2 regions of the Arthrobacter tumbae genome follow, and region 1 is predicted to be linked to the other one. Evidence: riboswitches for the same ligand, from Rfam matches in the RefSeq annotation. Region 1 holds a riboswitch; the other holds the start of a gene.
What was found. A riboswitch is a leader RNA that binds a small molecule or an ion and turns the genes downstream of it on or off. The one in region 1 is predicted to bind cyclic di-AMP.
Positions count from the first base shown of each region.

Region 2: it holds a riboswitch for cyclic di-AMP, as region 1 does, so the genes downstream of both, JOD47_RS00195 (C40 family peptidase) here and JOD47_RS11150 (M23 family metallopeptidase) in region 1, are expected to answer to the same signal.

Region 1 covers NZ_JAFBCC010000001.1:2,309,065-2,319,904, forward strand. Annotated here, with positions in the region: gene JOD47_RS11105 (response regulator transcription factor) at 1-575, opposite strand, end outside; gene JOD47_RS11110 (DNA repair helicase XPB) at 639-2,282, opposite strand; gene JOD47_RS11115 (helicase-associated domain-containing protein) at 2,275-4,659, opposite strand; gene JOD47_RS11120 (hypothetical protein) at 4,741-5,007, opposite strand; gene JOD47_RS11125 (cold-shock protein) at 5,189-5,572, shown strand; gene JOD47_RS11130 (DUF3027 domain-containing protein) at 5,578-6,141, shown strand; gene JOD47_RS11135 (MFS transporter) at 6,175-7,461, shown strand; gene serC (phosphoserine transaminase) at 7,458-8,585, opposite strand; gene JOD47_RS11145 (iron-dependent transcriptional repressor DtxR) at 8,822-9,526, shown strand; cyclic di-AMP (ydaO/yuaA leader) riboswitch at 9,644-9,836, shown strand; gene JOD47_RS11150 (M23 family metallopeptidase) at 9,841-10,713, shown strand.
Region 2 covers NZ_JAFBCC010000001.1:34,386-51,941, forward strand. Annotated here, with positions in the region: gene smc (chromosome segregation protein SMC) at 1-1,075, opposite strand, end outside; gene JOD47_RS00180 (3-oxoacyl-ACP synthase III) at 1,358-2,380, shown strand; gene JOD47_RS00185 (alpha/beta fold hydrolase) at 2,374-4,971, shown strand; gene JOD47_RS00190 (NAD-dependent epimerase/dehydratase family protein) at 4,968-5,957, shown strand; gene JOD47_RS00195 (C40 family peptidase) at 6,109-7,023, opposite strand; cyclic di-AMP (ydaO/yuaA leader) riboswitch at 7,028-7,207, opposite strand; gene JOD47_RS00200 (YtxH domain-containing protein) at 7,320-7,601, opposite strand; gene mutM (bifunctional DNA-formamidopyrimidine glycosylase/DNA-(apurinic or apyrimidinic site) lyase) at 7,686-8,696, opposite strand; gene rnc (ribonuclease III) at 8,710-9,441, opposite strand; gene rpmF (50S ribosomal protein L32) at 9,499-9,702, opposite strand; gene JOD47_RS00220 (YceD family protein) at 9,705-10,238, opposite strand; gene JOD47_RS00225 (YdcF family protein) at 10,411-10,980, shown strand; gene modA (molybdate ABC transporter substrate-binding protein) at 11,113-11,880, shown strand; gene JOD47_RS00235 (ABC transporter permease) at 11,898-12,668, shown strand; gene JOD47_RS00240 (sulfate/molybdate ABC transporter ATP-binding protein) at 12,665-13,705, shown strand; gene JOD47_RS00245 (hypothetical protein) at 13,710-14,021, opposite strand; gene coaD (pantetheine-phosphate adenylyltransferase) at 14,079-14,555, opposite strand; gene JOD47_RS00255 (aminotransferase class I/II-fold pyridoxal phosphate-dependent enzyme) at 14,633-15,859, shown strand; gene JOD47_RS00260 (spermidine synthase) at 15,856-16,632, shown strand; gene JOD47_RS00265 (DUF1540 domain-containing protein) at 16,741-17,031, shown strand; gene JOD47_RS00270 (glycosyltransferase family protein) at 17,235-17,556, shown strand, end outside.

The sequences.
Region 1 (10,840 bases):
AAGTCGTACTCCCAGACGTGATCGAGGATCTGCGCTTTCGACAGCACCCGGTTCGGGTTCATCATCAGGTAGCGGAGGAGCTTGAACTCTGTGGGGGAGAGATCGATGACTTCTCCGCCGCGGCGCACCTCGTGTGCGTCGTCGTCCAGTTCGAGGTCATCGACACGGATGACGGCGCCGTCGTCGTCGTGTGGTTGTGTGCGGCGCAGCACGGCGCGGATGCGGGCAACCACCTCGTCGAGGCTGAAGGGCTTGGTCACGTAATCGTCACCGCCCACGGTGAGGCCGGTGACCTTGTCATCGGTGTCATCGCGGGCGGTCAGGAAGACCACGGGGAAGTGCCGGCCGGCGGCGCGGAGCCGGCGTGTCACGGTGAAACCGTCCATGTCCGGGAGCATCACGTCGAGGACGGCGAGATCCGGGTTATGGGTTTCCGCTGCGGCGAGTGCCTCGCGCCCGTTGGCGGCGGCGACGACGTCGAATCCCGCGAACCGCAGCGAAGTGGAGAGCAGTTCCCGGATGTTCGGCTCGTCATCGACTACGAGCAGTTTGGCTTCAGGCACCGATTTATTCACGATTCCCAGTATGCTCCCAGCAGCTGGGAGTTGTCTGGAGGTTTGCTGAACGCGCGGCGAATCTCAGGCCTGCGGGATGTCCGCGGCGTCCAGAATCGTGTAGGCGTAACCCTGTTCGGCGAGAAACCGCTGACGCTTGGCGGCGAAATCCTGGTCGATGGTGTCGCGCGCGACGACGGTGTAGAACCGCGCTGCCCGCCCGTCCGCCTTGGGACGCAGCAACCTGCCCAGCCGCTGTGCCTCCTCCTGGCGGGAACCGAAGGACCCTGACACCTGGATTGCCACCGAGGCTTCCGGAAGGTCGATCGAGAAGTTGGCCACCTTGGAAACCACAAGGGTGTGCAGGTCCCCGGCGCGGAAGGCGTTGAAGAGGCGCTGGCGTTCCTTCACGGATGTCTCACCCTTGATGATGGGAGCATCCAGCCGCTCACCCAGCTCATCCAGCTGGTCGATGTACTGCCCGATCACGAGCAGCTGTTCGCCCTTGTGCGAGGCAACCAGCTTCTCCACGACTGTTGTCTTCGTCTCGGAGGTTGCGCACAGGCGGTACTTGTCGCCGTCGTCCGCCATGGCATACGCAACCCGCTCATCCCGGGGAAGGTCAACGCGGACTTCGACGCAGTCCGCGGGCGCGATGTAACCCTGCGCCTCGATGTCCTTCCAGGGTGCGTCATAGCGCTTTGGCCCGATGAGGGAGAAAACCTCGCCCTCGCGGCCGTCCTCACGCACCAGAGTGGCGGTAAGCCCTAGTCGCCGCCGGGCCTGCAAATCGGCGGTCATGCGGAAGATCGGCGCCGGGAGCAGATGCACCTCGTCATAGACGATGAGGCCCCAGTCATTGGCGTCGAGCAGCTCGAGATGGGGATAGAGCCCGCCGCGGCGCAGGGTCAGCACCTGGTAGGTGGCGATAGTGACCGGCCGGACCTCCTTGACGGAGCCGGAGTACTCCCCGATCTCGTCCTCCGTCAGGGAGGTCCGCTTGAGCAGCTCGTCCTTCCACTGCCGGGCGGAGACGGTGTTGGTCACGAGGATGAGGGTGGTCGTTGAGCTCGTTGCCATCGCTGCGGCGCCCACCAGGGTTTTACCTGCCCCGCAGGGGAGCACGACGACGCCGGACCCACCCGCCCAGAAGTTCTCCATCGCCACTTTCTGATAGGGACGCAGCGCCCAGCCGTCCTCGTTGAGCACGATGGGGTGGGGTGTCCCGTCAACGTAGCCCGCCAGGTCCTCAGCCGGCCACCCGAGTTTGAGCAGAAGCTGCTTCAGCTGCCCGCGCTGGGAGGAGTGCACCACCACCGTCTCGCCATCGATGCGCGGACCAAGAAGCGGCTCGATCTTCTTCGCATGCAGCACTTCCTCGAGCACGGGGTAGTCGTTGGTCCGGAGCACGAGGCCGTGTTGATCGTCCTTCTCCAACCGCAGCCGGCCGTAGCGGGACATAGTCTCCTCGATGTCGACGAGGAGTGCGTGCGGAACCGGAAAGCGGGAGTACTTCAACAGCGTATCCAGGACCTGCTCGGCGTCGAGCCCCGCAGCGCGGGCGTTCCACAGGCCAAGCGGCGTGAGGCGGTAGCTGTGCACGTGTTCCGGTGCGCGCTCCAGCTCAGCGAAAGCGGCAATGGCATGCCGGGCTTCGGTGGCCTGCTCGTGATCGACCTCCAGCAGGATGGTCTTGTCGCTCTGGACAATAAGCGGCCCGTCAGGCATCCGTTGAAGCCCCTTCCACTGTTTCGACATCCATGATCCGATGCACGGAGATCACGCGCTCGGTTTCCTTCTCCGGGTCGAAGACCCGCACACGACCGGCGTGAACCGACAGTGGAACAAACACCTGGCGGGTGGAATTCCCCGCGCTGTCTGCAAAGCCCATCCGGACTTCCCGCTTTGTCCTGATCGCTGTCCGCAGCGTTTCAAGGCCGATCATCGCTTCGCTTTCGGCTCCAGTGCCCGTGCCCGGCCGGCCACTGCCCCGCAGTACCTTCATTTGCGCTTCGAGGTCTGCCTCCGCGAGTACCCACGGGTTGGTCCGTACCGCCGACGACGACGGCGCGGAGCCGGCAGCAGCGCGCGGGACGGACCGCGGTGTCGCCCCGCCCTCCAGTGCGGGTGAGTAACCGAGGTCACGCAGAGCAGCGGACAATTCAGCCGGCGTGGCCTGCGCCGTGACGACCGTAGGAGCGAGCCGGACGAGCCCGAGCGCCGCCGCCGCGGGGTCCGAGAGCAGGGCGGTGAGAGCGGCGTCGTCGTCGCTTCGCACGTAACTGAAGGCGGGACCCACACGCAGGGAGCCGTAACGGGACGCAGTGTCCTCCACCAGGTAGCGCAGCGGTTGGGGAACGTTCGTGGCCGAGTGCTTCTCGAGAAAGGTGAGGATGGCGGTGGCGTCCTGCCCGTCGTCGAGCGCCCGGCGCACGGACTGCGCGGAGAACCTGTACACGGTTGCCGGGCCCTGCCCCTCCGCGGAAGCCAGCAGCGCCAGCTCGCGGGCCACGCCCGGCTCAAGGTAGCCCGGCGCAACCGCGGTCAGGTCCGCCTGCAGCATGAAGTGCGTGAGCGGCTCGGGAAGCGCGTTCCGAAGGGCGGCCGCGGCGTCGTCGAACCGGTCCTGGGCGATTGCCGCGCCCAGCCCGGTCAGCGCGCCGGATCCCAGCAGGCCGAGGTGGCCCAATTCCTCAACCATGCCCGGCACCAGCCGTGAGAACCGGCGGCGCAGCCGCGGCTGGTGCCAGGTGAGGCGTTCGATGAGGGAAGGCGCGTCAAGGACGCACGCGCGGCCGTCGTCGTGCTCTGCCTCGGTTGAAAGCGCCTCCGCGGCTGACAACATACGACGGCGGACGGCCGGCGCATCAGTGCGCGTCGCCTCCGAGGACAGGACATTCACCGTACTGCCGGAGGGCAGTTGCCCACCCACCAACGAAGGAGCGCGCTCAGCATCGAGCCACGCGCGCACCAACCGGATCCACTGCTCATGACGCTCGGCCAGGTGCCAGGATCCGCCGGCGGCGGGAATCCAGCGTGAGCTGTCCGGATCCAGCACGACCAGGCGGCCCAGTGCGGCCAGCTCAAGCAGCCAGGCCACCTGTTCGCGGTCTATTCGGAGAGCGTCGGCGAGGCGTCGGATCTCACGGATGCCCACGCCTCCGGTGCGTAGGGTCGCGATCGGGTCCGTCTGGACGCTCGTGAGGAGTTCGGTGACGAGGCGAAGCGTTTCAGCGATCGCTCCGAAGGCGGCATTGTCCCGAAGGCCGGCGCGGACGGAGGCGAGGTGCGGGACCGGCGGTGAGACCGGCAGGGAGGGAATGACCATGCCCCCGCGCGTCGCAATTCCCACTTCGCGCGGGAGCTCGACATGGTTGGCGTCGAGGCGGATGAGAAGCCCGCGCTCCAGCAGCCACTCAAGGGGCGTCGCCGCGCCGGATACAGCCGTTTTGGCTGAGCCCACCGGAGAGGCCGCGAGTTTCTGCAGCATGTCATCCGTTTTCCCGGGAGCCGATTCCAGCACAGCGTCCCACGATTCTTCGAGGACCTCGGCGAGGGCGGTTGCGGGATCTGATCCGGACGGAAGCGATGCATTCGGAAGCCCGGCAACCCGCAGGAGCGCCAGCCCGGCCCGCATGCGCTCGGCGTACTCCGGGTACTGCCGGGCCAGCAATGCCAGCGGACGTCCAAGGCCTGCAGGGTAGGGACCAAGCGCGTCGTGAAGGGATTCAAGGGGGAAGTAGGAGCGGCGGCCCCTGGGCGCGGGGCCGGTTCGCAGGAGCGCCACGTCGTGAAGCTGCGTGAGATAGGGCTCAAGCGTCCTGGCGGTCATCGGCGCTATTGACGTCTTGAGGCTTGTGGCTGTTGCACCGGTAGCGGCGTCGAGGTTGGTGGTGAGCACTACTGCCTCGAGCACCATCAGCTGCGGAGTGTTCAGACCCTCAAGGGCGCGCTGTACGCTGACCCGGGTCGAGGCACGAGCCGCGAGGGCGGCGAAGTCCGGCACCGGTGGCAGGACGACATCCGGGCGCGCGGACAGCAGCCTTCGGAGTTCGGCGTCGCTGCGGGATGCTAGATCCTCGGCGAGAGCGCGGATGGCGGACACCGTATTAACGTTACTCGCACCGCGTGGCCGTGCGGGTAACGGCCGGGGGCGGGCTGTGGACGCTCCTGTTGAAGGGAGAACTCAGCCGCGGCCGCGCCTAAGGACGCTGACTACTACGCCGGCAGCCATCAGCAGAAACCCGAGCGGCAGAAAGAAGTAGGCGGCCGTCACGAAGCCCGGCCATGCCTCTGCGCCGGCCCAAGCGGACACGAGCACAACCACCAGGGACAGCAGTCCGATGACTGCGAAGCCGACCGCCGCAATCAGCAGGGCGAGCCGGGCATGCCTGGTGCGGGAGCGGCCGGCGTCGTCATTCGCGCCAGGGACAGGGGAGGGGTTCTGCGACATGATGCTCCTAGCGTACAAGGACGCAGATCGCCCATTTCGCCCGCCGGTGCCGGGTATCCTGTTAAGGCAGACTTTTTCCCTGCGCAGCCCCGGCTGACTGACACCTTCGGCGATCGCATAGGTAACCGTCGGTGAGGCGCACACGGCTTGCGCGCAAGTAGTTCGAGAACGAGGTAATTACGTGCCTATCGGCAAGGTCAAATGGTTCGACTCCGAGAAGGGTTTCGGCTTTCTGGCGACGGATGACGGCAAGGAAGTGTTCCTGCATGCCTCTGCGCTCCCGGCCGGGGTGACTGAGGTCAAGGTTGGCGCGCGGCTCGAGTTCGGAGTCGCGGACGGCCGCAAGGGGCTCCAGGCGCTGTCCGCTCGCATTCTCGACGTGCCGCCATCCGTTGCCAAGGCGACCCGCAAGAACGCCGATGACATGGCAGTGATCACCGAGGATCTGATCCGGCTGCTGGATGACGTGTCCAATGGTTTGCGGCGCGGACGGTACCCTGACAAGTCACACTCCTCGAAGGTCGCCGCAGTGTTGCGCGCGGTCGCCGATGACCTGGACGCCTGACCGTTATGACTGAAACGCCGGCGTCGACGGAAACAACTGAGTCGACTGAAACAGCTGAGGCGGAGCCTGCCGAAACGGCGGTTCCGGAAACGCCTGCAGTCAGGCGGAGGCCGGCGCGCAAGCCGTCCAAGCCGGACGCCGTGCTGGCTGCGGCGGTGGATACCGCGCGGAACGGCCTGCTGGAGGTCGCCGGGGAACACGAGGTGGGGGAGCACGTCGGCGCTTTCCCCGATGCCGAGCGCCTTGTGACGCATCGCTTCGCCGCACACGTCCCCGGTTACGACGGCTGGCACTGGTTCGCAACCCTGGCGCGGGTTCCCCGCGGCAAGGACGCGACCATCTGCGAAGTAGGGCTGCTGCCTTCTGAAAGCGCGCTCTTGGCACCGGACTGGGTGCCGTGGTCCGAACGGGTTCGCCCGGAAGACACGGCGGACGAAGTAGCGGCAGTGCCGGAGGGTGCGGCTTCGGAGGGCACGGTAGCGCAGGAAAATGCCGGCCCCGCGCCGGAAGCTGACGGTGCTGAAACGAACGCCGAGGCAGCCCCTGGAGGCGAATCCCCAGTTGCCTGAGGTGTGGAGAAGCGCAGGAAGGAAGGCTGCCTGATGGGCATGTTCCGATCCCTGCACCTCCATAACTACCGGCTCTGGTTCATCGGCGCCCTGATCTCCAACGTGGGCACCTGGATGCAGCGCACTGCCCAGGACTGGCTTGTCTATGACATCCTCACCGAGCAGGACGCCGCGGCCATGGGCATCGTCATGGCTTTGCAGTTGGGGCCGCAACTCTTCATGGCGCCGTGGGCCGGCCTGATTGCCGACTCCGTTGATCGCCGCAAGCTGTTGATGGGAACCCAGGCCGCCATGGCGGCGCTTGGTGTCGGGTTGGGCCTCCTCGTGGTGCTCGGCCTGGCGGAGCTGTGGCATGTCTACGCGTTCGCCCTTGCCCTGGGCATCGTTTCCGCCATTGACGCGCCCGCCCGCCAGACCTTCGTCTCCGAACTGGTGCGCGATGATTACCTTCCCAACGCCGTGGCCCTGAACAGCGCTTCCTTCAACGGCGCGCGGATGTTCGGCCCCGCCATTGCGGGCCTGCTCACGGTTGCGGTAGGGCCAGGCTGGGTTTTCCTGATCAACGCAGTGACATTCGGGGCGATGATCTTTGTCCTCGTCACCATCCGTCGAAGCGAACTGCGCGTACTCAACCGCTCGGCGCCTGGCCGCGGCAGGATCCGCGCAGGGTTCCGCTACGTGCGGCAACGGCCTGACCTCATGATGGTGATGTTCGCAATCTTCGTCGTCGGAACCTTCGGCCTGAACTTTGCGATCTATATCGCGGCAATGGCACGCACGGAGTTCGGAACCGGTGCGGGGGTCTTCGGTACGCTGTCCTCGATCATGGCGGTGGGTTCCGTAGCGGGGGCGCTGCTTTCCGCGAGGCGGGACAGGCCCCGCCTCAGGTTCGTCTTCGGAGCGGCCGGAGCCTTCGGCCTGGCCTGCATGCTGGCGGCGCTGGCACCGTCCGTCTGGCTCTTCGGGCTGGCACTGGTTCCGGTCGGGCTCTTCGCGCTGACGCTGATGACCAGCGCCAATGCCTACGTGCAGACCACAACCGTGCAGGAGATGCGCGGCCGGGTCATGGCACTGTACTTTGCGATCTTCCTCGGCGGAACTCCTATTGGAGCGCCGATTGTCGGTTGGGTGACCAACGCCTATGGGCCACGATGGGGACTTGTAGTCGCTGCCGCCTCCGGCTTCGTGGCCGCCGTGGCCGGACTGGCCTGGGTGGGGCGGTCACACCACGTGAGAGTCCGTCTCGTTCATTCCTCGCCGCGGCGGCTCAAACTGACCCTTGCCGCCACCGCGCGGAACACAGCGGAGCGGAACGGTTAGGAACGCTCCACCACGTAGTCGATGCACTGCAGGAGCGCCGACACGTCGGCGGGCTCGATCGCCACGAAGGTAGCGATGCGCAACTGGTTCCGGCCCAGCTTCCGGTACGGTTCGACGTCGACAATCCCGTTCGCGCGCAGGGTACCGGCAACAGCGGCGGCGTCCACCGTCTCCGCGAAGTCGATCGTGGCGATGACGTTGGAGCGGTGGTCCGGATTCTGCACGAAGGGTGTGGCCACCGTGGAGGCCTCGGCCCAGCTGTAGATTCGGCCGGCGGAATCAGCGGTGCGGGCGGCCGCGAAATCAAGGCCGCCGTTACCGTTGAGCCACTCGATCTGCGCGTTGAGCGTCACAAGCGTGGACAGCGCAGGGGTGTTGTAGGTCTGATTCAGGCGCGAGTTGTCGATCGCCGTCTGCAGGTCGAGGAAGTCGGGGATCCACCGCTTCGATGCCTTGATCGCAGCCGCCCTGTCCAGGGCAGCGGGAGAGAACAGACCAAGCCAGAGTCCGCCGTCGGACGCAAAGTTCTTCTGCGGAGCGAAGTAGTAGACGTCAGCTTGTGAGATGTCCACCGACAATCCGCCGGCAGCGGAGGTCGCGTCAATACTGATGAGCGCGCCGTCGTCCGCGCCCGCCACCCGCTCAACCGGCGCCGCCACACCGGTGGAGGTTTCGTTCTGCGGCCAGGCATAGAAGTCGATGCCCGGCTCCGCCGCGGGCACCGGCCGGGATCCAGGGTCAGAGGTGATGACCGTCGACTCTCCCAGGAAGGGTGCCTTGGAGGTCGCTGCGGCGAACTTGGATCCGAATTCGCCGAAGGAGAGGTGCTGTGCGCGCGCTTCAACCAGGCCGAAGGAGGCAATGTCCCAGAAAGCCGTAGACCCTCCGACGCCGAGGACCACCTCGTAGCCTTCGGGGGCGCCGAAGAAATCCATCAGTCCCGACCGCACCGAACCGACCAGATTCTTGACCGGTGCCTGCCGGTGCGAGGTTCCAAGCAGTGCCGTTGCCGCCTGATTCAGCGCTTCGAGCTGCTCCGGACGTGTTTTGGAGGGGCCCGCGCCGAACCGGCCATCCTGCGGCAGCAGCTCGGCGGGGATGCGGATGTCGGCGGAATCGCTCATGGTTACTCCAGGACGTTGCTTGCGAAGGGTCGCAGCCCATTCTGCCCCAGCACGCACAGCGCGGGCGCATTGTGACCGGCGGGATGCACGCAGCTCAGCGGGGAAGGTCGCCCGACGTAAATGGGTTAACCTTGTGGGGCGTAGGGATGACGACGGCGGCCCATCTGTTGGGAACTGCAGGCAGCCGCTGCATCAACGCTCAAACCGCACCAGTGCCAAGGAGCTGAACCCCGCAAATGACGGACCTCATCGACACCACCGAGATGTACCTGCGGACAATCCTTGAGCTTGAGGAAGAAAACATTGTTGCGCTGCGGGCCCGGATCGCCGAGCGCCTTCGTCACTCCGGCCCGACGGTCTCGCAGACTGTCGGCCGGATGGAACGCGATGGGCTCGTGGTGGTGACAGGCGACCGTCACCTTGAACTGACCGAACTCGGACGCCGGAGGGCCACCGAGGTGATGCGCAAGCATCGGCTGGCCGAGCGGCTGCTCTCCGATGTCATCGGGTTGGACTGGGCCTACGTCCACGATGAGGCGTGCAGGTGGGAACACGTGATGAGCGAGCGGGTGGAGCGGCGTCTATACGAGTTGCTGGGCCAGCCGACTGAATCGCCATACGGAAATCCCATACCTGGTCTCGAGGCGCTGGGCGGGACGCCGTCGGAAGCCTTCACCCTGGGCGTGAGCACTCTCACCGACACGATGGCAACCTATACTGCGGGCTCGGTCGTGACCCTCGTCCGGCTGGCCGAACCCATTCAGGTGGATCCCGAGCTGCTGACCCAACTGGACGAGGGCGGGCTGCGTCCTGGAGCGCAGATGACCCTGCAGGCGGTGGGGGACTACGTATCCGTTCGGGTACCCGGAGTGGAGGGTGCACTGGAACTGCCGCCTGAAGTTGCTTCCCACGTTTTCGTGGCGGTTCAACCGCAGTTCTGAGGAGCCGGATCGGAAGGCTGTGGATTCCCGAAGGATATCCACAGCATGGTTACGAAATGATTACTTTTAACCGCTCCCGGCTATAGTTGATTCCTGGCGCTGATACACCAGCGTTACCTGGTTCGCATGCCTAACCCTGTCAGCGAACGCAGTGTTACACAGATGGACAGGGGCGGAGGACCCACAACCGGTCATGGCTCGCCATGGCCTTGGGGTGAAGTTCGGATGCTGCCACAGCGCACGTATTCGAACCGAGTTTTCTCATACTCGAATCCGACAGCTAACTTCGCAGGCAAAAATGAGAGAGGGTCTCCTTGTCGAATACTGCTTCGGGGCGCCGCCGTGCGAGCACCCCGGTCGCTGAAGCGCGGCCACGCGACGCCCACAGGCGGGAACGGGCTGAGCGCATTGCAAGCCAGGCTGCGGCCGGCACCGGGACGGTAGCTCCCATAGCTTCCATCCGTCCCCGTGATGCCCAGCGCACCGAACGACGACGCCGCGCAGTCATCACGCGCCGCGACGTATCCTTCACCGGACTCAGCCAGAAAGTTGCCATCGCGGCCGCCGCCTCCGGCATGATCCTCACCGTTGCGCTGCCAACCACCGCCGCAGTTGTGCCCGCTGAAGCCCAGACGGCGGCTGCTGCGGTCGAGCAGGAAGAACTTCCGCCGGTGCAGGCTGCCGCAGGTGCGGACGTCTCATTTGATCGCGCTGCGCTGCACGGTACCTTCGACCCCGATGCAAAGCTCGCCGAGATCGTTTCTGCATCGGGTGGGGACATCGTCACCTCGGAGTCCAGGGGTTCCCTCTCGGCGCCGCTGGACCGCGTCGTGATGAGCTCGGCTTTCGGGGCCAGGATCAGCCCGATTACCGGCGCGGGTGAGCTCCACACCGGACAGGACATGAGCGAAGCCTGCGGGACCGGCGTCCTGGCAGCCGCGGCCGGCACCGTCACCTTTGCCGGATGGCATGCCTATGGAGGCGGCAACCGAGTGGTGGTCAAGCATGCCAACGGCCTGGAAACCACCTACAACCATTTGTCGGCAATGGACGTGGCAGTCGGCCAGGTTGTTGAGCGTGGCGAAGCTATAGCCCGCGTGGGTTCCACGGGTGCCTCAACGGGGTGCCATCTGCATTTCGAGGTCCTTGTCGACGGTAAAAACGTCGATCCACTGGGCTGGCTCTGACCGGTCTCAGCCGGCGTCGTAACCATGAACACACCGTTCCGTGACCGTAATGTGACTTAGCCCAAAATCTGTTGTACCGTACAACTCGTGCCGAATCGCAGGGGGTTCGGCACACTCGTGCAGATCG
Region 2 (17,556 bases), 2.3 Mb from region 1:
GCGCGTCATCTAGCATGTTGGAACGCTCGGCAATATGCTCGCGCAGCTCAGCCTCTTCAGCACGGACAAGTGCGGCCTGCCGGTCCAGCTCATCGGGATCGCGCCCGCCCTCCCCTGCCGTGTCCACCGATCCCAACAGTCGACGCCGCTCCTCGGCGAGAGCGCCCAGGGACCGAAAGCGTTCGCGGGCGGATGAGAGGCGGTACCAGGCGTCACGCGCCGCATTCAGCCGCGGGGTCGCCTCCGCGGCGAGGCGCTCGAGTTCAGCTTGCCGGGACCGCCCCGCCTCGAGGAGGGCTTCGACCTCGGCCCGCCGCTGCTTCAGTGCGGTTTCGTCAGCGATTTCCTGCTCGAAAGAGGAGGTGAGCTGCACCAGATCGTCGGCCAGCAGCCGTGCACGCGCATCGCGGGCCTCGAACTGCACCTGCTGGGCGCGGCGGGCGATATCGGCCTGCTTGCCGAGCGGAGTCAGCTGCCGTCGGAGCTCGCCGGTGAGGTCATTGAGCCGGGTGAGGTTGGCCTGCATGGCCTCCAGCTTGCGGACCGTCTTTTCCTTGCGCCGGCGGTGCTTCAGGATCCCGGCTGCCTCCTCGATGAACCCCCGCCGGTCTTCAGGGGTTGCGTGCAGGACACGGTCCAGCTGGCCCTGACCGACGATGACGTGCATCTCCCTCCCGAGCCCGGAATCGGAGAGCAACTCCTGGATGTCGAGGAGCCGGCAATTGCTTCCGTTGATCGCGTACTCGGAGCCGCCGGCACGGAAGAGCGTGCGGGAGATTGTCACTTCCGAGTACTCGATCGGAAGCGCCCCGTCGGCATTGTCAATGGTCAACGACACCTGGGCGCGGCCCAGCGGTGGCCGGCCGGAGGTGCCCGCGAAGATGACGTCTTCCATTTTTCCGCCGCGCAGCGTTTTGGCGCCCTGCTCACCCATGACCCAGGCCAGGGCGTCCACGACGTTCGACTTACCGGATCCGTTGGGACCGACGACGGCGGTGACTCCGGGTTCAAAGTCGAAGGTCGTCGCAGAGGCAAAAGACTTGAAGCCTCGAACGGTCAGACTTTTCAGGTGCACGGGTCTCGGGTCTCCAAAAGGGAATCGTTACCCCACAATCTACTGCGTTCACCGCCGCTTCCACGGCATTTCCCCGAGCCGCTCCGCCCGGCGGTCCCCCGTGTCAACGTGCCGTTATCTGCCGGAGGAACTAGGCTTTCCTCAGGAACGTTAGTAACCGAAGTATGCTTATCATTTTCGGATTGGCATCCACTGCCGGCAAAGCGCTATCGGTTCCGGTGCAGCGAACAGCGGACCAGCGGACCACCCGCAAAGGGAATAGACGGACACGAGGCAGGAAATTTGACCGGTAATTTCAACTTCCGACATCACAACACCGCGCTCCTCGGCGTGGAAAGTGTTGAGGCACCGGTCATTGTCACGTCAGCAGAATTCGATCGCATCCTCGCTCCGGCGCTCAAACGGCTTCGGCTCTCCAAAGGCCTCCTGCAGCGCGTTGCCGGTATCACCGAGCGGCGTTGGTGGGCACCCGGAACAGGCTTCGAAGACGGCGCTATTGAAGCGGGCGCCAAAGCCCTCGCATCGACAGGCATCGAGGCCTCCCAGATCGGCCTGCTGATCAACACCTCGGTATCCCGCACCAATCTCGAGCCATCCGTCGCTGTGAAGATTCACAACGGTCTGGGGCTGCCGTCCTCCGCCATGAATTTTGACGTCGCCAACGCGTGCCTGGGTTTCGTCAACGGGATGACCCTGGCGGCGAACATGATCGAGGCCGGCCAGATCCAGTACGCCATGGTGGTCAACGGAGAAGATGCCCAGGCCACCCAGGAGGCCACCCTCCGGCGGTTGAATGAACCAGCGGCCACACGGGAAAGTTTCATGCAGGAGTTCGCAACGCTGACCCTCGGTTCCGGCGCGGCTGCCGCAATCCTGGGCCCGGCGGATCTGCACCCCGGATCCCACCGCGTCCTCGGCGGAGTAGCGCGCGCCGGCACTGAGCATCATGAACTGTGCGTCGGCGGTATCGACGGCATGTACACGGACGCGCAGGGGCTGCTCGACGGCGGCCTGGAGCTTGTGGTCGACGCGTGGACAGAGGCTCAACAGGACTGGAACTGGTCGAATATGGACCGCTACGTGACCCACCAGGTGAGTACCACCCATACCAAGGCGATCATCGAGGCCGTCAATCTCCATCCGGCCAGGGTCCCCCAGACGTTCCCCCTCTGGGGCAACGTCGGGCCGGCGTCGCTGCCCATGACTCTTGCCGCGGAAGCCCAGACGCTGACCACCGGCGACCGCGTGCTGTGCATGGGTGTCGGCTCCGGCCTCAACACCGCGATGCTGGAGATTGAGTGGTAGAACTTCCCGGCGTCGACCCATCGTGGTCGGCCTACCTCGACGTGCCATCGACCGCCGATATTGATCCGGCCGGAACGGTCAACCGGTGGCACTACCTGGACAATCTGCCCTCTCTTACCGGCGATATCCGGGGCACGCTGCTGTGCGTCCACGGCAATCCCACCTGGTCCTATCTGTGGCGCACCCTGCTGGCGGCGGGCGCCGAGCATGGTTGGCGGGTGATCGCCGTTGATCAGCTCGAGATGGGCTATTCCGAGCGGACCGGCCGCAAACGCCGCCTCGCCGACCGGGTACGCGACCTCAAGGATTTCGTCTCCGCGGTAGGACTCACTGGACCGCTCGTGACGGTCGGACACGACTGGGGCGGCGTCGTCAGCCTCGGTTTCGCCGACCGCAACCGCACGAACCTCACCGCTGTGGTCCTGACCAACACGGCGATCCACCAGGACCCGGGCTCCCCCATTCCTGCACCGCTGCGCCTCGCGCTGAGTAGCGCTGTGCACCGGGTGGGAACGTCCACAACAACCGCCTTCCTCGACACAACGCTTGCACTGGCCCGCCCGCGCCTCACCCGCGATGTACGGGCCGCTTACCGCTTGCCCTACCGGACAGCCGCCCGGCGCCGTGGCATCGAGCAGTTCGTCGCTGACATCCCCGTCGGTCCCGGACATCCAAGCCACGCCGAGCTGACCCGGATTGCCGGCTCCATCCGCACTCTCGACGTACCCGTGTTTCTGCTGTGGGGGCCGGCGGATCCGATCTTCTCGGACACCTATCTCGATGACCTCGCTCAACGCCTTCCGCACGCTGACATACACCGCTTCGAGGGCGCAAGCCATCTGGTCGCTGAAGACCGTGACATCGCCTCGCCAATCTTCGATTGGCTTGATCTGCGCACCACGAACGACGACGACGGCGGTGCCGCCCGCATCTCCGCCGTAACCTTCACACCGCTCTGGCAGCAGATCTTGGAACGAAGCAGCGGTCCGGCCGCGGACACGCTGGCGGTGGCAGACATGGGAAGCGACGGCGCCGTGGCCGATTCACTATCCTGGCAGGAACTGGACGACAGGGTCGGTCGCCTCGCCGCCGGCCTCAACCGGATCGGAGTCAGGTCGGGCAGCAGGGTCAGCCTGATGGTTCCACCGGGTATCGAGCTGACCACACTGATCTACGCCTGCCTGAGATTGGGCGCTGTCATTGTGGTCGCCGACGCCGGGCTGGGGGTCAAGGGGCTCAGCCGCGCCGTTCGCGGCACCGTGCCGGACTTCCTCATCGGCATCGAGCGCGCACTCGTCGCCGGCAGGCTGTTCGGGTGGCCGGGTATCCGCATCAGCGCCGGAGCAGCGCCGCGGGCTCGCCTCCTCGGTGTGCGTCACCGCCTCGAGGACCTTGTCGCTGGGCACTCGAGCCACCAGGGCGACGATCCCGCACCCGATTCCGACGCGGCGATCCTCTTCACCTCCGGCTCCACAGGACCGGCGAAGGGCGTCGTGTACACACACCGCCAGCTGTCGGCGATGCGGGACACCCTCTCGACCACCCTCAACCTTGCACCGGGCAGTGCGCTCGTCGCGGGTTTCGCTCCCTTCGCACTCCTCGGCCCCGCCCTGGGCGCGGCCTCGGTCACGCCGGACATGGACGTCACCGCTCCGAAGACGCTGACGACCCGCGCGCTGGCCGATGCAGCCGCAGCCATTGACGCCACCACCGTATTCGCCTCCCCTGCTGCCCTGCGCAACGTCCTGGCGACCACCCCTGGCATCACGTCCCGAGGCAAGGAGGCGTTGCAAAGAATACGGGTCCTGCTTTCGGCAGGAGCTCCCATTCCCGTGAATCTTCTGGAACAGCTGCAGCCCCTGGTACCCAACGCCTCACTGCACACGCCGTACGGGATGACAGAGGCGCTCCCTGTGACGGATACACAGCTTGAGGACATCCGTGGGGCTGTTGGCGGGACGGTAGCGGGAGCCGGAAACGGCGTCTGTGTGGGAAAAGCAGTGCCTGGCGCGGAGATCCGCATCAGCGCGCTCGACACTACAGGCGCGGCCACCGGTGACCCCTCGGACTCAGCGCGCAACACCGGCGAGATACTCGTCCGCGCGCCGCATATCAAGGACCGTTATTTCCGGTTGTGGGCAACGGAACGGGCATCGTCTCGCACTGCGGGCTGGCATCGCACCGGCGACGTCGGGCATCTCGACGCGGACGGACGGCTTTGGGTGGAGGGCCGGCTCGCACACGTCATCACCTCCGCAGAAGGCGTCCTGACACCCGTGGGCCCCGAGCAGGCAATCGAATCCCTGGAGGAGATTCGTCAGGCGGCCGTGGTCGGCGTGGGTCCCACGGGCACGCAGGCAGTTGTCGCCGTCGTCGTCGCTGTTGAGGGTGCCGATCGCGCGGGCCTGGCCCCAGGCCCTTTGTCGGACATGGTTCGGGACGCGGTCCGGCCCAGCGGAGTCCGTCTCGCTGCAGTGCTCACCCTTCCGGCGCTTCCGACCGATATCCGGCATAACGCAAAAATCGACCGCACCGCCGTGGCCGCGTGGGCGGGAGATGTTCTCCAGGGCCGTGGGAGGAAGCGGCCATGAAGGTCCTCGTTACCGGCGCCAGCGGAATGCTCGGCGGTGCGGTAGCCTCCCTGCTTCTTCGCGATGGCTTCGAGGTCAGGACGTTCCAGCGCCGTGCCTCCGGCGTACGGGGCGCCGAGGACCTGGCAGGTGATCTCACCGACCGTTCTGCCCTGGCGCGGGCTGTCGCGGGGGTCGACGCCGTCATCCACCTTGCGGCAAAGGTCTCCGTTTCCGGCAAACCCGATGATTTCCACCGGATCAATGTGCTCGGTACAGCTGACCTGCTGGCTGCGTCCCGGTCAGCAGGAGTTCAGAAATTCGTCTACGTTTCCTCGCCGTCGGTCGCCCACACCGGTCGGTCGCTGGTGGGCGCCAGCGCAGGGCCGGCTGAACCGGAGCATGCCCGGGGGTCCTATGCCCGCACCAAGGCGCAGGCGGAAATCCTTGCTCTGGAGGCGGACGACGAGCAGATGCCGGTCGCGGTCCTCCGACCGCATATCGTCTGGGGCCCTGGCGACACCCAGCTGGTGGAGCGTGTACTCGTCCGTGCCCGTGCCGGCAGGCTGCCGCTGCTCGACGGCGGTACCGCGCTCATCGACACAACCTACGTGGACAATGCGGCGTCGGCTATCGCTGCCGCGCTTGACCGTATGGAGTACATCTCCGGAACACCGCTGGTCATCACGAACGGAGAACCGCGGCCGATCGGTGAGCTTCTCACCCGCATCTGCCTGGCCGGGGGCGCCCAGGCACCGCGGCGATCGCTCCCCGGATGGCTGGGCAGGACGGCCGGCAGCGTCGTCGAAAGAGCGTGGCGTGCTTCCAACGCCGGCGGCGAGCCTCCCATGACCCGATTCCTCGCGGAGCAGTTGTCCACGGCCCACTGGTTCGACCAGCGGCGGACGAGGTCCCTGCTGGGCTGGACGCCGGAGGTAAGCCTGGACGAGGGTTTTGCTCGACTCGCGGCACACTATGGCGGTTCAACGCCACGCGTCAGGCACTGACGCTCGTATAGCTGACGGGTTTGCGGTCGGGCCTTCCGCTCGGCGGCCCTACCACCGGTCGCCTCGGCGCCACCGGTCGCCTCGGCGCCTTAAATGCCGCTGGGAAGGACCCCAAGAGGTCCTCCCCAGCGACGAGAGACTAACGCGAGAGCTAAGCGCGCACGAAGTATGCGCCCGGCAGGTCGCTCAGCGGGTGCTGCATGGTCAGGTTCTGACCGTTCATTCCGCTGCTGATGACCTGACCGTTACCGGCGTAGACGGCTACGTGCCCGCCGGTGATGACGATGTCACCCGGTGCGGGTGAGCTGACCCGCGTGCCGTAGGCAGCGAACTGGCCCGGGCCGAGGTCGCCCGTACCAAGCGCCTTCTCGAGGAGCACGGTGCAGTCCTGGATAGCACCGGCCGCGAGCTGCGCCCGAGCCGAGGCAAGGATGCTTGCGCCGGTGGCGCTGCCCGAGCTGTCAGCAACAGTGAAGCTGGAGGAGGCCGTGGTGATGCCCATGGTGCTGGTCTCAGCCGGTGCCGGAGCAACAGCAGCTGCCTGGACCTGCGGTGCAGGCGCGGCTGCGGGTGCAGCTACCTGGATCTGCTGTACCGGGGCGGGTGCCGGAGCTGCGGCAGGAGCCGGAGCGGCAGCAGCGCTACCGGACAGGCTGATGGCCTGGCCCGGGTAGATGACCGAATCCCAGCCGAGGCCGTTGGCAGCGAAGACAGCGTCCAGGCTGACGCCGTAGTTCGCTGCGATCGAGCCGAGGGTGTCCCCGGACTGCACGGTGTGGGTCGGAGCGTCTACTGCCGGAGCCACCGGAGCCGGAGCAACGGGGGCTGCCGGCGCTACGGGAGCGGCTGCAGCCTGAACGCTGGCCTCAACTGCAGGTGCGGGGGTGTAAGTGGTGGTGCCTGCGCTTGCCGGAAGAGCGGCTCCGAACATGATTCCGGAAGCTGCTACAACAACGGCTGCGGGGCGTCCAACGGTGCCGGCGTGCGAGCTGACTGCCTTGGAAACGACCTGTATGGTGCTGGGCGGAGTTGCACGGTGGCGTGCGATATGACGGTTTTTGGACACGGAAATAGCCTCTCCCAATGCCCACGGAGTTAGCTGTCGGATTCGGATGGGAGCCACCCGGACTACCGGCTATGGGCCGGTACGTCTTCACCCCTAGGACTTCTGAAGAAGCCCGCTATCTGGTTCCCCCGCTCCTGCCGCAGTGTGTAGCGAACGGACCTTCCAGCGGCGGCAGGATTAGGCAATCCACCAGAAGAGAACCGGGCTTTTGAGCCCGGCGTGTCCATAACGTTACATTCTTTCCGCTCGGATGTCACATTTAGATCACGAGAAGTGCCTGTTCACCCCACCGGGATTCAGATCTTGTACTCCTCCGGCGAGCCCTTTGAAGAGTCCTGGTCGCCGTTGCGGTGCATCGCCGACTGCGCCTTCTTCAAGGCCTGCTCAGCCTGCGCCTGAACCTCCGGAGCCTTTGTCTTCACCGTCTCCGACGCCTGGGAAACCTTGTCCTGGACCTTCGGATTATTCCAGAGCTCGTTCGCCTTGACCTTGATCTGCTCATAGCTTGCACGGCCAGCCCGCGCGCCCAGAACGTAACCTGCCGCCATGCCTGCCGTAAAAACCAACTTGTTCTTCATCGCAATACTCCTGAGGTGTCGGGGACTGGGATCCTGAGCTATCGAATCTAGTCAGCGTACTTACTTTTGTCACGTCGGAGACGACTACCAGCGCCCGTTGCGTGGTCGGGGCTGACATCGGGGGCAGGTGAAGGAAGACCGGCTCATGAAGGTGTCGCGTCTGATCAGGGAATCCAGCCCATTCCCCGAACAGCGCCGGCAAGCCTCCCGTTCCCGACCGTAGGCATTGAGTGCCCGTTCAAAGTAGCCGGACGCGCCGTTCACGTTCACGTAGAGGGAATCGAAGCTGGTGCCGCCTGCCTCAAGCGCCCGGGTCATGACCTCCCGACACGACTTGATCAGTCGCGAGGCTTCTGCGCGGCGAAGAGTGTCAGTGGGTCGGGCATAGTGCAGCTTCGCCGCCCACAACGACTCATCGGCATAGATGTTGCCCACACCTGACACCAGCGTCTGGTCGAGCAAGGCACGCTTCAACCCCGTGCGGCGGGCACGCAGTTTTCCATAGAAATCCTCGAACGAGAAAGCCGGGTCAAGCGGGTCCCGTGCGATGTGCGCCGCTTCAACCGGTACCAGCGGAACAGGGTTCTCCCCCAACCCGCCGGGAAGGCCGTCAGCTGTCGCCACCATACTCGTGACAAAAAGCCCGCCGAAGATTCGCTGGTCCACGAAGCGAAGTTCCTCCGGCACCTGATGCGGTCCGGCGGCTGGAGACAGGCGAAGGCGAACCTTCAGATGCTTCTCGTCCGGCTGCGTACGGCCTTCGACCAGCAACTGGCCGCTCATTCCGAGATGCGCCATGAGCGCTACCGGCCGCCTGCCGTCCGCGACATCTTCCGGTGACGGAGACTCCGCCGATGGCGCAAGCCGGGATCCGCCGTCGTGATCGGTGTGTGTGAGTGGCAGCCAGAGGAACTTGCCCCGCCGCACGGCGTCGCTCACACGGGCTCCGATGAGGTTACCGACGAAGTCTTCGGTGCCGAGGACATGGCGGCGGATGGATCGCGGATCAAGGACATCGACCGCCTCAATTCGGCGCCCGCGAACCCAGCGCACGAGGCCCCGGCGGACGACCTCCACCTCGGGAAGCTCAGGCATCAGACTTCGGAAATCACGAGGATTGGCGCAACTGCGCGTCAACCTGCGCGAGAGGCAGGTCGTTCCCTTCGGCCTGAAGGAGCTTCCACGAGGCAGAGGCAGCCTCCTGCTCGGCTTCCTTCTTGGAGCGCCCGGAACCCGAGCCGTAGGTCGCTCCGCCGATCACCAGGACGGCCTCGAACCGGCGGTCATGGTCAGGCCCGAAGCCCGTTATCCTGTAGTCGATTACACCCATGCGCTGCGCCGCGGCGATTTCCTGGATGCTGGTCTTCCAGTCCGTTCCGGCGCCAAGAGCAGCAGCATCCCGGAGCACCGGACCGATGATGCGCATGACGAGGCACCGTGCGGTCTCCATGCCGTTGCTGAGATAGGTAGCGCCGATGATGGCTTCCATGGTGTCAGCGAGGATTGAGGACTTGTCCCAGCCCTTGGTGAGCTTTTCGCCCTGCCCCAGAAGGATGTGCTGTCCAAGGTCGAGACCGCGGGCAACCTTCGCGAGGGCGCGCGTACTCACCACGGCTGAACGCCGCTTTGCCAGTTCGCCCTCTGAAAGATCCGGGTTGTCCCGATAGAGGGCGTCCGTGACCGACAGACCAAGGACGGAGTCGCCAAGGAATTCGAGGCGCTCATTGGTAGGGATGCCGCCCTGTTCATACGCGTATGAGCGATGCGTCAGGGCAAGACGAAGCGTCCCGGCGTCAATAGTGACACCGAGACGCTTCAAAAGGTCTTCTGAACTCTCCACGCGGGCGACGCTTTCGCGATCGAATCCTGAGGCACCGCGAACCGGTGCCTTTGGCATTTAGACGTCAGCTACCTTGCGGCCCTTGTATTCAAGGAACAGTTCGGTGCCGGCGGAATCGGTGACAACCTTGGCCTGGTGGGCAAGGCTATAAGTGACGCGACCGTTCTCCACCGTCTTCACCAGCTTGGGAGCAACAGCCTTCCACTGGGACCGGCGTGCACGCGTATTCGAGCGGGACATTTTCCGCTTGGGAACAGCCACGGCTAACTCTCTTCTCTCTTGTCTGACTCTGTCTTAACTTCTGGTTCCGCTGCCTCAGGGCCGGCGGCCGCACCGGCCAACCCTGTCAGAGCAGCCCAGCGGGGGTCGAGGACCTCGTGCCGGTGTCCGGGGTCATCTTCCAGGCGTGCGCCACATTCAGCGCACAAGCCCTGGCAGTCCTCCCGGCATACCGGCTGGAACGGCAGCGATGTCACTACTGCGTCCCGCAGCACCGGCTCAAGATTGACTGTGTCATTCTCGACCTGACGCTGCACGTCCTCCTCTTCATCCTCCGCCATCTCAGGGGCGTCGTAGTAGAAGAGTTCCTGCACATCGACACTGCTGCCGTAGCTGAGCGGGTCAAGGCATCTACCGCATTCGCCGGATACTTCGACGTCAACGGTTCCCGATACCAGGATCCCCTCGTGTACAGCCTCGAACCTCAGGTCCAACTCCATCTCGGAGCCTTCCTGAACGCCGATGAGCGCCACACCAAAATCTTTCGGTGCGGGCACATGTTCCTCGACTGTCCGCATACTCCCCGGGCTGCGCCCGAGATCCCTGACGCTGAAGACCAGAGGCGAACTGAGATCGCTTTTGATGAAAACTCCTGTAGAACATGTGACCGACGAACCATCCTAGCGCGAAACAAAGCCCGGCCCCAAACCGGGAACAACTCCGCCGGCCAAGCCCAGTACGCTTGAGCACGTGGGAGTTCAGGTATCGGGGAAGAAGGGCGTGCGGCGAGGGTGGATCATCGCAGCGGGAGCCGTCCTTGCCCTGTGGATGTTGTCTTCATACGCTTTGTTTTTCAATCCGCCGCTTGCCGGGCTGGAGCGGGCTGATGCGGTAGTGGTGCTCGGCGGCGCAAGCTCAGAACGCCTGCCGGTGGGTCTCGAACTGGTCTCCGACGGCTGGGCGCCGGTGCTTGTCCTCTCGCATACAGACACGCCAGGAAACGTCGAAGCAGACCGACTATGTCACCGACAGTCCGAACACCTCATGTGCTTCCGACCCGATCCAAGGACCACCCGGGGCGAAGCTCGCGCTATCGCGCGGCTGGCCGATGACAATGGATGGGACACGCTGCTGGTCGTGACCTCGCGCTACCACGCAGTGCGCTCTCATCAACACATCGATCAATGCTCCACCGCGCGTGTCATCATGGCCGCTTCCGATCCCGAGTTGGGAGCGTTTGGGTGGTTATCCCGCTTCGCTGAGGAAAGCGCGGCCCTCCTCGGTGGTGCTGTTCGGCCCGTCTGCGCAAACGAAATCTGACCAGATTCCCGTTGAGTGCTGTCTCTTGTTCCAAGATATGCTCGCCACCGTGACTCAAATACGTGTGAAGGGCGCCACGCGGCTCCCCGCCGTTGAATCCACCGTCGAACGACGTTCCTCCGGTGGTCCCCGGTGAGGGGCAGCCTGCGCCGCATGGTGAGCGCCGTCGTCGTCGTACTTGCCCTCACCTCATGCGGAAGCACGGATCCGGCTGCGGATGGTGTTCTCCACGTCTACGCTGCCGCTTCCCTCCGGGCACCCTTCGAGGAAATCGCCGGCGAATTCGAAGCCGTTCACCCCGGGGTGAGCGTGCAACTGAACCTTGCGGGGTCATCAGATCTGGCAGCGCAGATCATCGCCGGAGCGCCCGCCGAGGTCTTCGCTTCGGCGGATACCGCCACCATGGAGCAGGTTGCTGCCGAGGGGCTGCTGGCCTCGGCCTCCACAACGTTCGCCAGCAATATCCTGACCATCGCGGTGACAGCGGGAAACCCGCTTGGTATCGAATCGCTTGAATCTCTGACAGACCCGGATATCTCGACTGTCCTGTGCGCCCCCCAGGTGCCGTGCGGAGCCGCGGCCGAGACGGTACAGGAAGTCAGCGGCGTCCGGCTTGAGCCGGTGAGCGAGGAGGGCTCAGTCACCGATGTCCTTGGCAAGGTCTCCACCGGACAGGCCGATGCAGGACTTGTCTACGTCACCGATGTGGACGCCGCCGACGGAGCTGTCGACGGCGTCCCGTTCGATGCCGCTGCCCAGGCCGTGAATACCTATCCCATTGCCGGAACCGGAACGGGCGGGGACCCTGCCCCTCTCTCCGAGGACTTCATTGACCTCGTTCTTGGCCCGCTTGGCCAGGACGTACTGTCCGCCCACGGCTTCGGAAAACCCGACCAGTGACCGGGGTCTACTCCGGAATGCCGCGCTGGCTTCTCGCGGTCGCGGCGGCAGGAGCCCTGTTCCTCGTTGTGCCGCTCGCCGCAATCGTCCTTCGTGTCGACTGGCCCCGGTTCACAGAGCTCGTGACCTCCGATTCCTCACGCGCTGCGCTGCTTCTGAGCCTGCAGACGTCAGGAACCAGTACGGCACTGTGCGTCCTTTTCGGGGTTCCCATGGCCTTCGCACTCGCGCGCACCCGGTTCAGGGGCCAGCGCGTCCTCCGGGCGCTTGTGCTCCTGCCGTTGGTGCTGCCGCCGGTGGTCGGCGGTATCGCGCTGCTCTACACGTTTGGAAGGCAGGGCCTGCTTGGCGGGTCCCTGCAGGTGATCGGCGTGGATATCGCCTTCTCGACCGCCGCCGTCGTACTGGCGCAGACTTTCGTTGCGCTACCGTTCCTCGTGCTCAGCCTCGAGGGCGCCCTGCGCACTGCAGGCACACGGTATGAAGCCGTCGCTGCGACGCTGGGAGCAGGTCCCACCACGGTGCTGCGGCGGGTAAGCCTCCCCCTCGTGGGGCCGGGCATAGTCTCCGGTGCCGTGCTGTCCTTCGCCCGCGCCCTCGGTGAATTCGGAGCGACGCTGACCTTCGCCGGCAGTCTGCAGGGCGTCACCCGGACACTGCCGCTCGAAATTTATCTGCAGCGGGAGACGGACCCGGACGCTGCGGTGGCGCTGTCGCTTGTACTCGTCGCGGTTGCCGTGCTGGTAGTCGCCCTGGCACACCGGATCCACGAGGGCAGTACACCGTGAGCCTCGACTGCAGCGCGCGGATCGCAGCGCGGAATTTCGACGTCCGGCTCTCCCTCGCCGCCGGAGAGACGGTAGCGCTCATGGGACCCAACGGCGCCGGGAAGTCCACCCTGCTCGGCGTGTTGGCAGGGCTTCTTCGCCCCGAGCATGGCTCGGCGACACTGGATGGACAAACCCTGTACGACGACGACGGCGGGTGGCTGGCGCCGCATGCCCGCGGTATCGCTTTGCTGGCCCAGGATGCACTGCTTTTTCCGCACCTGTCGGTGCTGGACAACGTTGCCTTCGGGCCCCGGTGCGCCGGCGTTCCGCGCGGCGCCGCCCGGGAGGCAGCCAACCGTTGGCTTCACGAGGTCGATGCCGCGGACCTTGCACATCGCCGGCCGGCGAGCCTTTCCGGCGGACAGGCGCAGCGGGTGGCGGTTGCACGGGCGTTGGCAGCCGAGCCTGCACTTCTGCTGCTGGACGAGCCATTGGCTGCCCTGGACATCTCCGTGGCGCCGATGCTGCGCAGGACACTCCGTCGGGTGCTTGAAGGACGCAGCGCGATCATCGTCACCCATGACATCGTCGATGCTTTGCTGCTCGCCGACCGGGTAGTGATTGTCGACGACGGACGGATCGTTGAGGACGGACCAACCCGGTTGGTCCTCGAGCGGCCGCGAAGCAGCTTCGCGGCAGGGCTCGCCGGTGTGAACCTGATGACCGGAACGACTGTGCCGGATGGCCTCATGGCATCCGGGGGCACGCACCTGGCGGCCTTGCAGGATGGGGATCTCCCGGCGGGTGAACAGGCGGCTGCGATTTTCAGCCCGCGCGCCGTCGCAGTCCACAGAGTCCGGCCCACGGGCAGTCCGCGGAACGTGCTGACCGTGACCATCACCGACCTTGAGCAGCACGGCGGCCGCACCACTGTCCGGGCCGATCATCTGAGTGCGGAGATCACCACGGCGTCAGCGGCGGAGCTCGACCTGCTGCCGGGGGCTGAAGTTTACTTCAGCGTGAAGTCCGCCGAAGTGGAGATCTATCTGCGCTGATTCCTCAGCGGCTATCGGCGTTGCGCTCCACAGAAGTTTCGGCAGAACCAGAATCCTCCGGCGTACCGGCGTCGTTGTTCAAGGACACCGGCCCGGTGTCCCCGGTGAGAACTTCCGACAGGAGGTCCCTGTCATCAAGTTCCTCGTTGATCTCTTCCTGACGGTGTTCAGTCTCCGGATCGGGCGTGCCTTCCTGGACGTATTCGACCTCAACCTGGCGATGAACCTTGCTGTTGAGGACTTCAACCTGATTGTCCTCCAGCTGGTTCAGGTCCTCGGGAAATGGGTCCTCCGGCTTGATCCGACTCTTACCCACTGTGTCCCCTTCGTCCGACGGCAATAGGAGTCCTGATTGTACTGAACCGACCGCCCGTCAGTGAGCATCTTCGTTCAACCGCTTGAGCACGGCCTTGGGAACGAAGGGCGAAATGTCACCACCGAGGCTTGCGACCTCCTTCAGAAGCGTCGATGACAGGTGCGAGTAGCTCGCCTCCGCCGGAATAAACACGGTTTCGACTCCAGCCAGCTGGCGGTTCATCGCGGCCATCGGCAACTCATACTCGAAGTCGGCGCTGGACCGCACACCCTTGACGATCAGGTTTGCACCCTGCTTCCGGCAGAACTCCGCCAGGAGGCCGTCGCCCATGGGCAGCACTGAAACCCCGCGGAGGTAAGTGAGGGTTTCGCCGGCGATTTCCAGCCGGTCTTCGAGCCCAAAGCGGTACTTCTTGGCGTAGTTGGTGGAGACCGCGACGATCACTTCATCGAAGAGGCTGGCGGCACGGGCAATGATCTCGAGATGCCCATTGTGGATGGGGTCAAAAGATCCAGGGCAGACGGCTCGACGCATACAACGAATCTACCGCGTAAGCGGCCGGGCGTGGCGACCTGCCCGCAGCCTCGCGCACGTTCGACATACTGGAGGGCATGGAACCGAATCAGGCCGCTTTCACAGGACAGCTCTCCGGGTGGCAGCGCACCGCCCGGGGTGCAAATCTTCTCTCCCCGGACGGTGGTCTTGGAACCGTCATTTTCGAGGAAATTACGGCACTCGCGGGACAGCACGGCGCGATCAACCTGGGCCAGGGCTACCCGGACGAGGACGGCCCCGAACTCCTCCTGAACGCCGCCCGCGAGAACATTGCCTCCGGCATGAACCAGTACGCCCCCGGGCGCGGACTGCCCGTGCTCCGGGAAGCGATCGCGGCCCACCAGCAGCGCTTCTACGGACTGCCCGTTGATCCCGAGCGGGAAGTCGTCGTGTCCACCGGCGCCACCGAGGCGATAGCTGCGTCAATTCTCGCCTTCGCCGGGCCGGGAGACGAAGTGCTGACGTTTGAGCCGTTCTATGACTCCTACGGCGCCATCATCGGGCTCAGCGGAGCCCGGCACACCACCGTGCCGCTGGTTGGACCCGATTACCAGCCGGATCTGGAAGCCCTTGAAGCCGCGATGAGCGACCGTACCCGGGTGATTGTGGTCAATAACCCGCACAATCCCATGGGCGCCATGTTCACGCGGGAGTCACTTGTTCGCGTCGTCGAACTGGCCGGGCGCTACGGTGCCGTCATCGTCACCGACGAGGTGTACGAGCACCTGACGTTTGCGGCAACACATATCCCGGTAGCCACGCTTCCCGGTGCATGGGAGCGCACCGTTACGATCTCCTCCGCCGGGAAGACATTCTCGGTGACCGGTTGGAAAATCGGGTGGTTGACGGGACCTGCCGGCCTGGTGGATGCGGTCCGCAGCGTGAAGTCCTTCCTCAGCTACAGTTCCGGCACACCGTTTCAGGGCGCTGTGGCGCTGGGGCTGGGCCTGGAGGACTCGTTCTACCGCTCGATTGCCGATTCCCTCCGGTGCAGGCGGGACCTACTCGGAGAAGGCCTTCGTGCCGCCGGTTTTGACGTCTTCACCCCGCAGGCAACCTACTTCACCGTCGTTGACGCAGCTCCCCTCGGCGTCACCGATGCCATCGCCCTGGCCAGGCGCCTGCCGGAACTGATCGGTGTCGCGGCAATTCCCGTTGCAATGTTCTGTCATGAGGAAGGAGCACGGCGCACGCGCTCACTCCTGAGGTTCGCGTTCTGCAAGAAGGAGGGCGTGCTGGCTGACGCGGTGCAACGCCTGTCGTCCCTTCGGGACCGGCTGTGAGCGTTCCGTCCCGCTATCTCCGGGGCGCGGGTGCGCATGCTGAGATCGACTCGGACGCCTTCAACGACGGCGCCTTCATCCTGAGCATCGGCGGTGCGCAGCAGTCTCACGTCGACCTCGCCGATCCGCGCAACGTGTTCTACGAGTACCTCCGCCGGATAGCGAACGTCCTTGACGTTTTCAAGCCGGCCGGAGAGCCGCTACGCATCCTGCACCTCGGAGCAGGCGCACTGACCCTGGCGCGTTACGTACAGGCCACCCGTCCCGGATCCCGGCAGGTCGCCGTCGAACGGGAGCGGGAACTACTTGCCTTCGTGGTGGAGCACCTGCCGCTCCCGCCGGGTACCGACTGCGAACTGCTCGTCGAGGACGCGCACGACACACTCACTGCCTGCACGGAAGGCTCGTTTGACGCCGTCGTTCTCGATGTGTTCTCCGGTGCTGACGGCGCTACTGAGCTGGCCACGCCGGAGGTTTACCGTCTGCTCAGCAGGGCGGCCGCACCGGGCGGCGTGGTGCTTGTGAACGTGGGCGATGACCCTCCGCTGACCTTCGCACGCGAACAGGCGCGCCTGTTGCTGGACACCGGGTACGACGTCGCGGCGCTGGGCGAGACCGGCATGTTCAGCGGGCGCTACGCGGGCAACATCGTGCTGGTGGCGGCCTCCCGGTGGGACCCTGGGTGGACGGCGCCCCTCACTGCCGCCGGACCACACCCGGCCACGATCCTGACCGGTGCCGACTACACAGACTTCGCCGGAACAAGGAGCTGATTTACGCGCAGTTTTCATGCGCTAAAGAACCCGTGCCACGGGCCGGAACCCGCAGTACCGTTGAACTACTGCACGGACAGTTTCCCGATCACCATTGATGGAGGAATCATGACAGCGGAAGTCACTGAAGTATCCGGTTGCACCGTTCACAAGTGCGCTTTCAACCACGACGGCTGCACCGCGTACGCCATCACGGTCAGCGGCAGCCCGGAACACGCTTCCTGTGGCACCTTCATCGACACCTCGGAGACCGGAGGCCTGCCGATGGTCCTTGCACATGTGGGCGCCTGTCAGCGCAGCGAGTGCATACACAACAGCCACCTCATGTGCAACAAACACGACGTGAAAATCGGATCCGGCTCGGATCTGGCTGACTGCCTGTCCTACGAGCCACGGTAGCCCCGCTTCGTCCTGAGTAGTGCCTGCCCCCTGCCTCTGTCGCTGCAGGGAGCAGGCACTTCCACGTTCCCAGGTATCTCCTCCCCCAGCGACCTCCACACATGAGAGCTCTCTCATGGATAGCTCACCAACGTCTCATAGCCGGCTGGCTAAATGAGAAACCTGCGGTTCTTGTTGGCTGCGGGGAAAGTTGGATGCAAGCCATGACGATGAAAAACGGCGGGGTCAACACGGCCGGATCGCCTCAACCCGGGACGCTACGCGTGGTCCTGTACTCGCACGATTCCCAGGGATTGGGTCATACCCGCCGCAACCTGGCCCTTGCGCATGCTCTTACCGGCAGCTTCCGGAGAGCCGGCCGGACGGTGAGCGGAGTACTGGTGACGGGAGTCGCTGCCGCCACGCGCTTCGAGGCGCCCGAGGGGTGGGACTGGGTGGTGGTGCCCGGAATCGTGAAGGGAATGAGCGGCTATGAACCCCGGCACCTGACAATCCGGCAACAGGACGTCATCACACTCCGGTCGT